2 regions of the Fretibacterium fastidiosum genome follow, and region 2 is predicted to be linked to the other one. Evidence: riboswitches for the same ligand, from Rfam matches in the RefSeq annotation. Region 2 holds a riboswitch; the other holds the start of a gene.
What was found. Region 2 has a riboswitch for cobalamin ahead of ACK28C_RS05510 (ABC transporter substrate-binding protein). Riboswitches for the same ligand answer to the same signal wherever they lie in the genome.
Positions count from the first base shown of each region.

Region 1: it holds a riboswitch for cobalamin, as region 2 does, so the genes downstream of both, ACK28C_RS03180 (DUF4198 domain-containing protein) here and ACK28C_RS05510 (ABC transporter substrate-binding protein) in region 2, are expected to answer to the same signal.

Region 1 is NZ_OZ209244.1:692,630-698,009, reverse strand. Features, by position in the region: gene ACK28C_RS03195 (energy-coupling factor transporter transmembrane component T family protein) at 1-114, opposite strand, end outside; gene cbiM (cobalt transporter CbiM) at 127-735, opposite strand; gene ACK28C_RS03185 (hypothetical protein) at 740-1,243, opposite strand; gene ACK28C_RS03180 (DUF4198 domain-containing protein) at 1,259-2,047, opposite strand; cobalamin riboswitch at 2,210-2,407, opposite strand; gene ACK28C_RS03175 (ABC transporter permease) at 2,719-3,666, shown strand; gene ACK28C_RS03170 (ABC transporter permease) at 3,676-4,578, shown strand; gene ACK28C_RS03165 (ABC transporter ATP-binding protein) at 4,589-5,380, shown strand, end outside.
Region 2 is NZ_OZ209244.1:1,287,089-1,292,468, forward strand. Features, by position in the region: gene ACK28C_RS05495 (cyclase family protein) at 1-9, opposite strand, end outside; gene ACK28C_RS05500 (ABC transporter ATP-binding protein) at 683-1,492, opposite strand; gene ACK28C_RS05505 (iron ABC transporter permease) at 1,489-2,553, opposite strand; gene ACK28C_RS05510 (ABC transporter substrate-binding protein) at 2,581-3,591, opposite strand; cobalamin riboswitch at 3,812-3,967, opposite strand; gene ACK28C_RS05515 (hypothetical protein) at 4,400-4,720, shown strand; gene ACK28C_RS05520 (Rpn family recombination-promoting nuclease/putative transposase) at 4,772-5,380, shown strand, end outside.

The DNA.
Region 1 (5,380 bases), 590 kb from region 2:
GGAGGCCAGGATACAGGCCATGGCCAGAGCGCACAGCACGCGCGCGCGTGGATCGAAGACGCTGAGCCGCGTCGGTGCGGCCTCGGACCGAAGGCCGCGCGTCTCAAGCTCCATGCCGGTCCTGCCCTAGTGGTCCACACCCATCAGGAGCTCCGGGGCCGCACGTTTCATGTAGGCCACCATGAAGGCCGTGATCGCCCCCTCAATCAGGGCCAGGGGGATATGGGCGATAAAGACGGTGTCGGCGATGTCGGATAGATTGGCGTCCGTCCCCCTCAGGAAGATCTCCACCCCCACGGCACAGAGGAGCACGGCCAGGGCACCTGCGATGAAGCCCAGTACGGAGGCGATGGGGCCTCTGCTCCTGCAGATCGGGCCCGCGAACAGGAAGTAGGCGGCGAGCGCAGGAACGGCGACATCCACCGTATTCACCCCCAGAACGATGAGGCCGCCGAACTGAAACAGGAGGGCCTGCAGAATCAGGGCGACCATCACGGCGGGAAAGGCCGACCACCCCAAGATCAGCCCCATGGGCGCGATAAGGGAGAGGTGGGTCGAACTGGGGCCGAGCCGCACGTTGATCAGGGAGGCCAGAAAGAACACCGACGAGGAGAACGCGACGCGGACGATCTTATCGGGGTTGAGCTTTTTGAGCCCGACCGCCGTCCCGACGCCCGCGACGGCCCATCCGGCGGCCAAGGCCTGAGTGGAGAGGATTCCCTCGCTGATATGCATGGGACTACACCGCCTTCCTGCACCGCAGCAGCAGGACGAACGCGGCGATGTTGAAGATCAGGCTGACGCCGAGCCCCGCCCTCAGGAGAAGATCCAGTCCCTCAGGGGCGGCCTTCTTCTCCTGAATGTCGATGCCCGAACCGCCTCCTGTGGCCCCGGCCTTCAGGAAGTCCTCCGTCACGTTCACTGTCGCCTCGGCCCTGTGCCCGTCCTCATCGCTGACGATGACCCGCCACGTCCCGGGCTTATTGGGGGTGAAGGCGAAACGCCCCCCCTCGTCGGTCCGTCCTGACTGGTAGGCGATCTTCTCGTCGGCAGGGGAGAAGACCTTGGCCTCAAGGTAGTTCATAAGCTCTCCCGTCGAGTAGAAGAATTCGAGCGATACCGGCTTCAGCGTGGACTCCGAATAGCCCACGCCGTGTGCGTCCGCCTGCTGCGCTAAAAGGCCGCTCAGGCCGGCGATCACCGCCAGCCCGAGCAGCGCCGTCTTTTTGAAAGAGGCGTTCATCTTTGATGGACTTTGCTACTTCACTTCAAAGAGCAGGAAGGTCCTGCGAGCAACGGAGTCGTACTCGCCCTCCTTGCCGGGCAGGTCCGTCTTCATGGCGCGCACACCCCAGAGACCGGGGGCTGTGATCTTGATATGGGCCACGCCCTGGACCGCCTGGGTATAGTAGGCATAGGTGTCCTCGTACTCAGGCGCAAAACCGTCGTAGCTCGCCCACACCGCCCCTGAGTAGGGTTTTCCGTCGACCAGTATCTTCACCTCGAAGAACTCTCCAACCTTGGCGTCCGCAGGGTTGGTCACGGGGATGATCTCAAGGGCCTGCCCCGTCTGAACGGCGAAGTTCTTGTCGTCCCTGGAGGCGTTGACGATAACCTTGACGAACTTGTCGTTCTTGGTCGCCTTCGTGACCTTCAGGCCCTGGGCCTCCAGGTCCTTGCGAAGGCCGGACTTGCCGCCCTCATTCGTGACGCACCAGACACCGCCGTCCTTGTTGGCGAGGATCACCATGGACTGAGAGGCATCCTCGACGGGCAGGGAGAAGTCGATGCACAGGTTTTTCTCGTTCGGCTTCAGCCCGGCCTCCTGGAGCTTGCCGTCCTTGAAGACTCCCGCCTTGATGCGCTCGACGCTCTCCACCTCCTCGGGTACGATGAACTTGTGTCCCGAGTGGATCTCAACCGCCAGAGTCTCGCCCTTCGCCGCGTTCATCTTCTGCGGCTTCATCACCAGCTCGTGCGCAAAGGCCGCCGAGGCGACCCCAAGGAGCAAACCAGCCGCCAACACTACTTTGTTTCCGCGTTTCATGAAAAAATCATCCTCCTCAATACTTACAGAATTACGGCAAAACCCCGTTGCCGGGGTACGTCGTCCAGAGAATAAAACGCTGCAAAAACCCCCGCCTCGCGATGGGCGCGGGCGGGGGCGTCACAGACGACACGCTCCTGCGCCATCGCTCGTGGCAAAACGTCTTGTGTCCGCTTGAACGTCAGGTATTCCGGCTTGGGATCCAAGACATAGTTCGATGGAGCCGCGCCTTCGCGCCCTCCCCGAACCTGGCTTGTCCTCCTCTCACGGCGGCGGGACCGCGCGGGCGTTGCACCCGACTTCCCCCGACGAACAAGAGTTCTGTTTATAATTTATGATAACACTTTTTTTCTAAATTTTGTTATGTTTAATTTATGGAAAATTAACAAGGACGTCCTTGAGGAGTTCACACGGCTGGATGCGGCTGTGGGACAGAGACCCTGCCGTCGGACGCAGCGGGTAACCTGAGAGGGACCGCTTCACGGAGCCCGTGGTGCGGGGCAATGATCTTCAAGGACCTCGTAAGGCCTTGGTTGCAGAGGCCAGGGGCGCGCTAAGTCCGTTTCACGTCTTTTCTCACCTGTGGTGATAGGGTTCTTTTGTGAAGTGATATAATAGGAGAGCACTTTTTGAAAACTTCAGTATTCCTTGCAAGGTGAGGCTGATAGCTGATGCTGCGCTATATCCTACGTAGGCTCCTGATGATGATCCCCGTGCTGATTGGCGTCACGTTCATCGTCTTTTTCATCCTGGCCCTGACGCCTGGGGACCCGGCCGCCATCATCCTGGGCGACGGCGCGACGCCGGAGCTCCTGCAGCGGACGCGGGAGGAGCTCGGCCTCAATCGGCCCATCGTCGTGCGCTACCTGATCTACATGAAGGACGCCCTGCACGGGGACCTGGGAGTTTCCTACCGCAACAAGATCGACGTCATGGACATGGTGCTGGAGCGCTTCCCCGCGACCTGCGTCCTGGCCCTGGCCGGAATTTTTGTGGCGCTCCTCATCGGGCTCCCCACCGGCATCATCTCGGCGAAGCACCAGTACACCCTGCTCGACTACACGACGACCGTCCTGTCGCTCATCGGGGTCGCCATGCCCAACTTCTGGTTCGGGCTCCTGGTGGTCCTCGTCTTCTCGCTGGGGCTCGGATGGCTGCCGTCGCAGGGGATGGGCGAGGGGTTCGTTCCCCTCGTGAAGAGCCTCGTCCTCCCCGCCCTGACGCTGGGCACGGGCTGTGCGGCGACGATCGTCAGGATGACGCGCTCCAGTATGCTCGAGGTGATCCGGCAGGACTACATCAGTACCGCGCGCTCCAAGGGCATTTCGGAGGGCGCCGTCACCATGCGGCACATGATGCGCAACGCGCTCATCCCCATCGTCACGGCGGTGGGGCTTCAATTTGGGCACCTTTTGGGCGGCGCCATGCTGACGGAGACCATCTTCTCGTGGCCGGGGCTGGGGAGGCTCATGGTGGACTCCATCAAGTCCAAGGACATGCCGCTGGTGCTGGGTTCCGTCATCTTCCTGGCCGTCATGTTCTCCGTCGTCAACCTGGTGGTCGACATCATCTACGCCTTCGTGGACCCCCGGATCAAATCTCAGTACCAGAAGGCGTGAGGTGCCGCCATGAACGATCGGATTTCGCAGGACAACGAGCAGCGAGAGCAGAGGTCCCTCTGGGAGGAGGCGTGGCGCCGGTTCCGCAAGAACCGGCTGGCCATCCTTTCTTTGGTCTTCCTGCTCCTGCTGGCCGCCGTCGCGGCGGCGACCATACTCTGGGATTTTGCCGACGGCCGGGCGTTCTACAACGCGCACGTCATCAAGCAGAACCTTCGCCTGAGGCTGAAGGGCCCCAGCGCGGAGCACATCTTCGGCCTGGACGAGTTCGGGCGCGACATGTTCCTCAGGATGCTCTGGGGAATACGCTACTCCCTCTTCATGGGGATGGCGGGCATCGCCTTTTCGACGCTCCTGGGAGGGCTCATCGGGGCCGTAGCAGGGTACTACAAGAGGCTGGACAACGTCCTGATGCGCGCCATGGACGTCCTGCTGGCGATCCCTTCCATGCTCCTGGCGACGGCCATCGTGGCGGCTCTGGGTCCGGGGCTGGTCAACGTCCTGATCGCCATCAGCATCGCCTACGTCCCGACGTTCGCCCGCACGCTCCGCGCCTCCGTGCTGACGGTCAAGGAGCAGGAGTTCATCGAGGCGGCGCGATCCGTCGGCGCGGACAACGGGCGCATCATCATGCGCTACATCGTCCCCAACTCGCTTGCCCCGCTGATCGTGCAGTCCACCCTGGGGGTCGCGGGCGCCATCCTCTCCATCGCGGGGCTGAGCTTCCTTGGGCTGGGCATCCAGCCACCGACCCCGGAGTGGGGCTCCATGCTCTCCAACGCCCGAACGTACATCCGCGATGCGTGGCACATCACCATGATCCCCGGCGCGGGGATCATGCTCACCATCCTGGCGCTCAACCTCGTGGGCGACGGCCTGCGCGACGCGCTGGACCCGAAGTTGAAGAGCTGAGGCGGCCGACATGGAAAAGCTGATCGAGATCAAGGACCTTGCCATCCACTACGAGACCGACGACGGCGTCGTCAAGGCGCTGAACTCCGTCTCGCTGAGCCTCGTCAAGGGGCGGACGCTGGGCGTGGTCGGGGAGACGGGCGCGGGGAAGACGACGCTCGGCAAGGGCGTCCTGCGGCTCATCCCCTCTCCGCCCGGACGGATCGTGTCGGGTTCGGTGCTGTTCGAGGGACAGGACCTGCTGAAGCTGTCGGAGGCGGAGATGCGCAAGATTCGGGGGCGCAGCATCTCCATGATCTTTCAGGACCCCATGACGAGCCTCAACCCCGTCATGACCGTCGGGGATCAGATCATGGAGGTCATCCAGGCGCACAAGAACCTCCGTCGTCAGGAGGCCTGGCAGGAGGCCTGCCGCATCCTGGAGATGGTGGGGATCCCCGGGCAGAGGGGCAGGGAGTATCCCCATCAGTTCTCCGGCGGGATGCGGCAGCGGGTCGGCATCGCCATCGCCCTGGCCTGCGCGCCCACGCTCCTCATCGCCGACGAGCCCACGACGGCGCTGGACGTCACCATTCAGGCTCAGGTGCTGGAGATGATTCGAGACCTCAAGAAGGCGTTGGGCACCTCCGTCATCCTCATCACCCACGACCTGGGCGTCGTTGCCCACAACTGCGACTACGTGGCGATCATCTACGCGGGAACGCTGATGGAGTACGGGGCCCTGCGCGAGATCTTCAAGTCCCCCCAGCACCCCTACACGATCGGGCTCTTTGGCTCCATCCCAAGCCTCGAGAGGAAGGCG
Region 2 (5,380 bases):
GAAGTTCATGAGTCCCCCTCCTCCTCGACTCCATTCACCGGACAACGACCCCTCAGCGCCACGCGATACGGAATACCACACTAAAAATCCGTTACGGACACCACCCCCTCCGCCATCACCTGCGGCTGTCCTTTCCATGCCCGACATGAGGCTATGCACGATTTTCCCGAAAACGGATAAAAATTTCAGCTATCGACTTTATCCTGCGAGATGGATCCGCTTCGAGTACACCATGGCGTCAGAACGAAACCATAAGTCATAAACGGATCAAAAGCGCACGAATACAGGCGGACAAGAAGGCCACCGGAAGGGAGACGAACCACTTCGGCTCACTCCCTCGAGTTTCGGGCGACCGCGAAGGAAATAAAACGTAGAACTGTGCAACTTAATGCCATTCTATGCCCCGAAAAGGCATAATGTCATCAGATAAAACCACAAAATAATAAAAATATTTTTGTTGTTTTTTGATAAAAAAAGGGTTTTTGTCGTTCGGAACTGAGGCTCCCTGTCCTGACGGTGCTCCTCTATGGGGTCTCTTTCTGGATAGCCTGACCGATTTACCGAAGGAAGGACATCGGATACCAAATCGCGTCTAATGTGGATTGCCTCCCCTTGCAGGGAGGCGAAACGCATCTTCCGACCCTTTAGGCCACCTCCCCTTTTTGGAAGGCGAGCCACGCTTTTAAGCGCGGTTTGGTTTGAGCTCTGCCGTCCTCTGCGGCTTGAGGGCGCGGAGGAACAGCACGTGGGGCGCGCCGCCCGGCGCGGTCGTGACCTCTGCCTCCACGCGGTACACGCGGCGGATCAGCTCCGGGGTCAGGACGTCCCGCGGCCTTCCGCCGGCGACGACGCGCCCGTCGTGCATGACGTACAGGCGGTCGCAGTGCTGCGCGGCCAGGTTCAGGTCGTGCATCACGACGAGGCAACTGACGCCGGCGCTGCGGATCAGGTCCAGGATCTCCAACTGATAGTAGACGTCCAGGTGATTCGTCGGCTCGTCCAGGAGCAGAAGGCCGGCGTCCTGGGCGATGGCCCGCGCGATGAGCGCGCGCTGCTTCTCACCGCCCGACAGCGATGCAAACGTCCGTTCGGCGCAGGGGGTCATCCCGACGTACTCGAGCGCCCGATCGACGAGCGCCTCGTCCCGCGCGTCCACGCCGCTGAAGGGCCCCTTGTGGGGATAGCGCCCCATGGCCACGATCTCGCGGACGGTGAACTCGAACTGCGTCGGCATCTCCTGCGGCACGGCGGCAGCGTGCCGCGCGGCCTCCTTCACCGGCATCCGCCACAGGTCGCGGCCGTCCAGGAGGACGGTGCCGCCCTGGGGCCGGCTGGCGCGGTAGATGCAGCGCAGCAGGCTGGACTTCCCGCTGCCGTTCGGGCCGATGACGCCCACGAACTCGCCCTCCTCCACCGTGAGTGAGACGCCCTGGACGATGGGGCGGCCCTCCGCGCCCCATCGGAGGGCCTCGACCTTCAGCGTTGCGCTCATGACCGCCCCTGCCTCCCGCTCCGCCTGAGGAGCCAGATGAAGAACGGCGCGCCGACGAAGCCCGTCACGACGCCGAGGGGGAGCTCACGGGGCGCCAGAACCGCGCGGGAGAAGGCGTCCGCGAGAATGAGGAAGATGGCGCCGACCAGCGCGCCCAGGGGCAGGATGCGCCGATGGTCCGCGCCGACGGTCATGCGCATGACGTGCGGCACCACGAGCCCAACGAAGCCGATGGAGCCGCTGACGGCCACCAGCGTTCCCGTCAGGAGCGACGTGAGCGCGAACAGGAAGCGTCTGAAGCGCCGGACGTCCACGCCCAGAGCCGCCGCGCTTTCGTCCCCCAGCATCAGCGCGTTGAGGGACCGCCCCTGAAGGACGAGGAGGACGAGGCAGGCCGCGGTGACCGCGAGGGGGATCGGAAGCCGGTCCCAACGCGCGCCGCCCAGACCGCCCAGCATCCAGAACATCGCGCTCTCGGCCCCGCTCCGCTGGTTGAGGTAGACCATGAAGTTCGTGAGGGCCGTGAACATGTAGCTGACGGCCAGCCCCGACAGGATCATGCGCATGGGCGTGAGCCCTTCCCCCTGCGCGGCGATGAGGAGGACGAGGCCGAAGGCCAGGAGGGAGCCGAGGAAGGCCATGAGGAAGACGGTGGACAGGCCGGTGTAGCTGCTGCCCAGGACCTTTCCCAGGAGCAGGAGGGCCGCCACTGCGCCCGCACAGCCGCCGGAGGAGATGCCGAGCAGGTAGGGGTCCGCCAGGGAGTTGCGCACCAGCGACTGGATGGCCGCGCCGGCCATCATCAGCCCGGCCCCGACGATGGCCCCCAGGAGCACGCGGGGAAGCCGGAGCTGCCAGACGATGCTGACCTCGTTCTGCGGCCAGTCCTGAGCCATGGCCTGCCAGTCGGGGAAGACCTGATGCAGGACGATGCCCCAGACCCTTCCGAAGGGGATGGGCACCGGACCGGTGGAGACGCCGAAGGTCATCGTCAGGAGCAGGAGGGCGAGGAGGACGAGCGCGGGAACGCCCGTCCTCCTGAAGGGGGAGAGAGGACTCATGAGAGGTCCGCCAGCAGGGTGGCGCGGCTAGAACCGGTCGGGGTAGAGCGCCCGGGCGATGGCCTCGAGGCCGATGACGGCCCGCGGGCCCGGATACGTCTCCTCAACCCTGATGACGATGACGCGGTCGTCCTGGATCGCCTTCACGCCCTGAAGGACGGGGTCCTCCATCAGGAGCTTCTTTCGCTCCGCGCCGTTGGCGTTTCCGCACTCCAGGATCAGGATGACGTCCGGGTTGCGCCCCACGACGTCCTCCCAGGTGGCCTTGACGTAGCTGTCGTCGATGTCGTCAAAGACGTTGCGGGCCTTCGCCATCTTCATCAGGGCGCTCGGCATGGCCTGGGCGCCCACCGTGCGCGGGGGCTGGTCCGGCGCGTTCCACGTCTGATAGATGAAGACGCCGATCGGCTTCGCCGCGTCCACGTCTGCCAGCTTCGCCTCCACGGCTGCGGCGCGCTCCTTCATGGAAGCGATGCACTGCTCCGCGCGGTCCTGCACGTCGAAGATGATGCCCAGGTTCCTCAGGTCCGTGTAGGTGTCCTCGAGGCTCACCGGCGGCTTCTTCATGACGCGGATCAGGGACTCCGTGATGTTGTAGCACTTGACGCCGTGCTTCTCCAGCTCGTCCGGCGTGATGGCTCCGGCCGACGTGTCGCCCGGAACGCTCGTCCCGTACTGGTAGCCGGACAGGAAGAGGTCCGGCTTCTGCCCCAGCAGCACCTCGAGCGTGATGTAGCCCGGTGCGGCGACGGGGATCTTCTTGAGCCTCTCCCGGTGGTCCGGCGCGACCTGGCCGCCGTACTCCGGGAAGCCCGCGTAGCCGGCGAGCCTGTCGTCCAGGTCGAGGGCGAACATCAGCTCGATGATGTTGCCGTCGCCGTTGGTCACGACCCGCTCCGGCGCCTTCTCGAACGTCACCTGCCGGTCCCCGTTGTCGATCGTGACGGGGTATGCCGTCCGCGCGGCCTCCGCCGGGGACAGGGCCAGCAGGAGCGCGGCCGCCGCGCAGAGCACAAAAGCAAAGAACCTGTTTCTCATCAAGACTTCCTCCTCGATTCGCTGATCATAAACGCAAACGGAAAAACGCAGACGCCGCGGTCCCTCCCTCCACCGTCACCCCCCTTCTTAAAAAATAAGCGCGAAGCGCACAACAAAAAGGCCCCGCCCTCCACGGACGGGGTCCCTCGGCGCGCGAACGCAAAGATCCTGGAAAAAAGCCGCCGCTCCCCTGTCCCGGGAGTTCTTGCTGCGGCGCGTGGGCAGGTCTCCTGGCTTGCGATTCCTCCTCGAGGACGCCTTCCCGCTCCGGCGTCCTGCCGGGACAGTGGCCTGATGTCCTCTCGTCGTCGCTTACAGTAGTGGAAGCTGCGGGGGACTTGCACCCCCTTCCCTCTTGGAGCGCTTGCGCGCTGCCGCACGGCCTTGACCTGTGCCGTCATCTTAGCACGAGGGGAGGAAAAATGAAAGGCGCGCGCAGGGCCAATGTCGCAGGCGTGGCGGCGCTGGCGGCGGCCTTCGCTCTGAGCCTTGCCGGGACCGCGTTGGCGAAGATTGATACGTGGAAGGGCGTTGGAGGCGACACAAAGTGGAGTACCCCTGACAACTGGCTTCCTTAAGATGGTCCGCCATCGGTCGGCGACAAGGCGTTTATCGAGGGTGCTTTGGTGACCGTTGATGTTGATGCGGGGGTAAATATTGTGTCGCGCCGCGGTTCTGCGTGGTTGACGATTGGGGCGGGGACCGCTTGACCCTCAGAGGGCCAGCGCTGGGATTCAAGCCTCAGGCCGCGTGGGGATGATCGTCGATTTGGCCTTGAATGGGCTGATTTTTTCAAGCGCACCCGTTATTGACGTTGACACCGACGGAGATGACGCCATCGGGGAACGATCGTCTGGTGAACGTCCGGGTCTCGAACGACGTGGCTGTGAAACCGGATTCGTGGTTCTGGTGGTTCTGTACGGTATGGAATGTCACGGGCACCATCAAACAGTATGGTTTGGTGTCCAGGTCCAACACCGGGAAGGCCACGTCCTTTTACGGAAAGAAGCCTGATGACGGCAAGAAACCTGGCGAGGGCAAGAAGGGCGGCTCGCTTGCACTGGACCTGGAGGGCCGGTGCAGGCGAACGATGCCGCAGCACCGCCTCCGGCGCTGCGTTTTGGGCTGACGGCCCGACTTTGCTATAATGAAGACAACATAGGCGACAGGAGGTCGGGGGATGCCTGAGAAGGACATCACGGAACGGCACCTTGAGTCCTACAATGACGTTTTTGCGGACATCGTGAACGTGCTGCTCTTCAACGGAGAGAGGCGGATTCTCCCCGACGACCTGCGTGATACGCAGGCGCGCACCCAGTACAAGGCGGACGGCAAACTCCGCGAGCAGGAACGGGACGTCTCCAAGCTGTGGGCTCCGGAAGGGATCGTCATCTCGCTGATCGGCTTTGAGAATCAAACCCGGATCGACAGGGACATGCCGCTTCGGGTGCTGGGATACGAGGGGGCGGATTACCGCAACCAGCTGTCTGAAAAAGGCGGCCTCTACCCCGTGGTGACGTTGGTCCTTTACTTTGGCGAAGAGCCCTGGACGGGGCCTCGGTCGCTCTATGAGAGGGTCCGGGTTCCCGATGAAATGAAGCCGTTTGTGAGTGATCACAGGGTGAATCTCTTCGAGATATCCTTTCTGACGGACGAGCAGGTGGAGCGTTTCACGAGCGACTTCAGGATAGTGGCGGACTACTTTGTGCAGATGAGGAGGAAGCGGGATTACGTTCCTTCCCGTCGGGTTGTCGAGCACGTGGACGGAGTGCTGAAGCTGTTGTCTGCA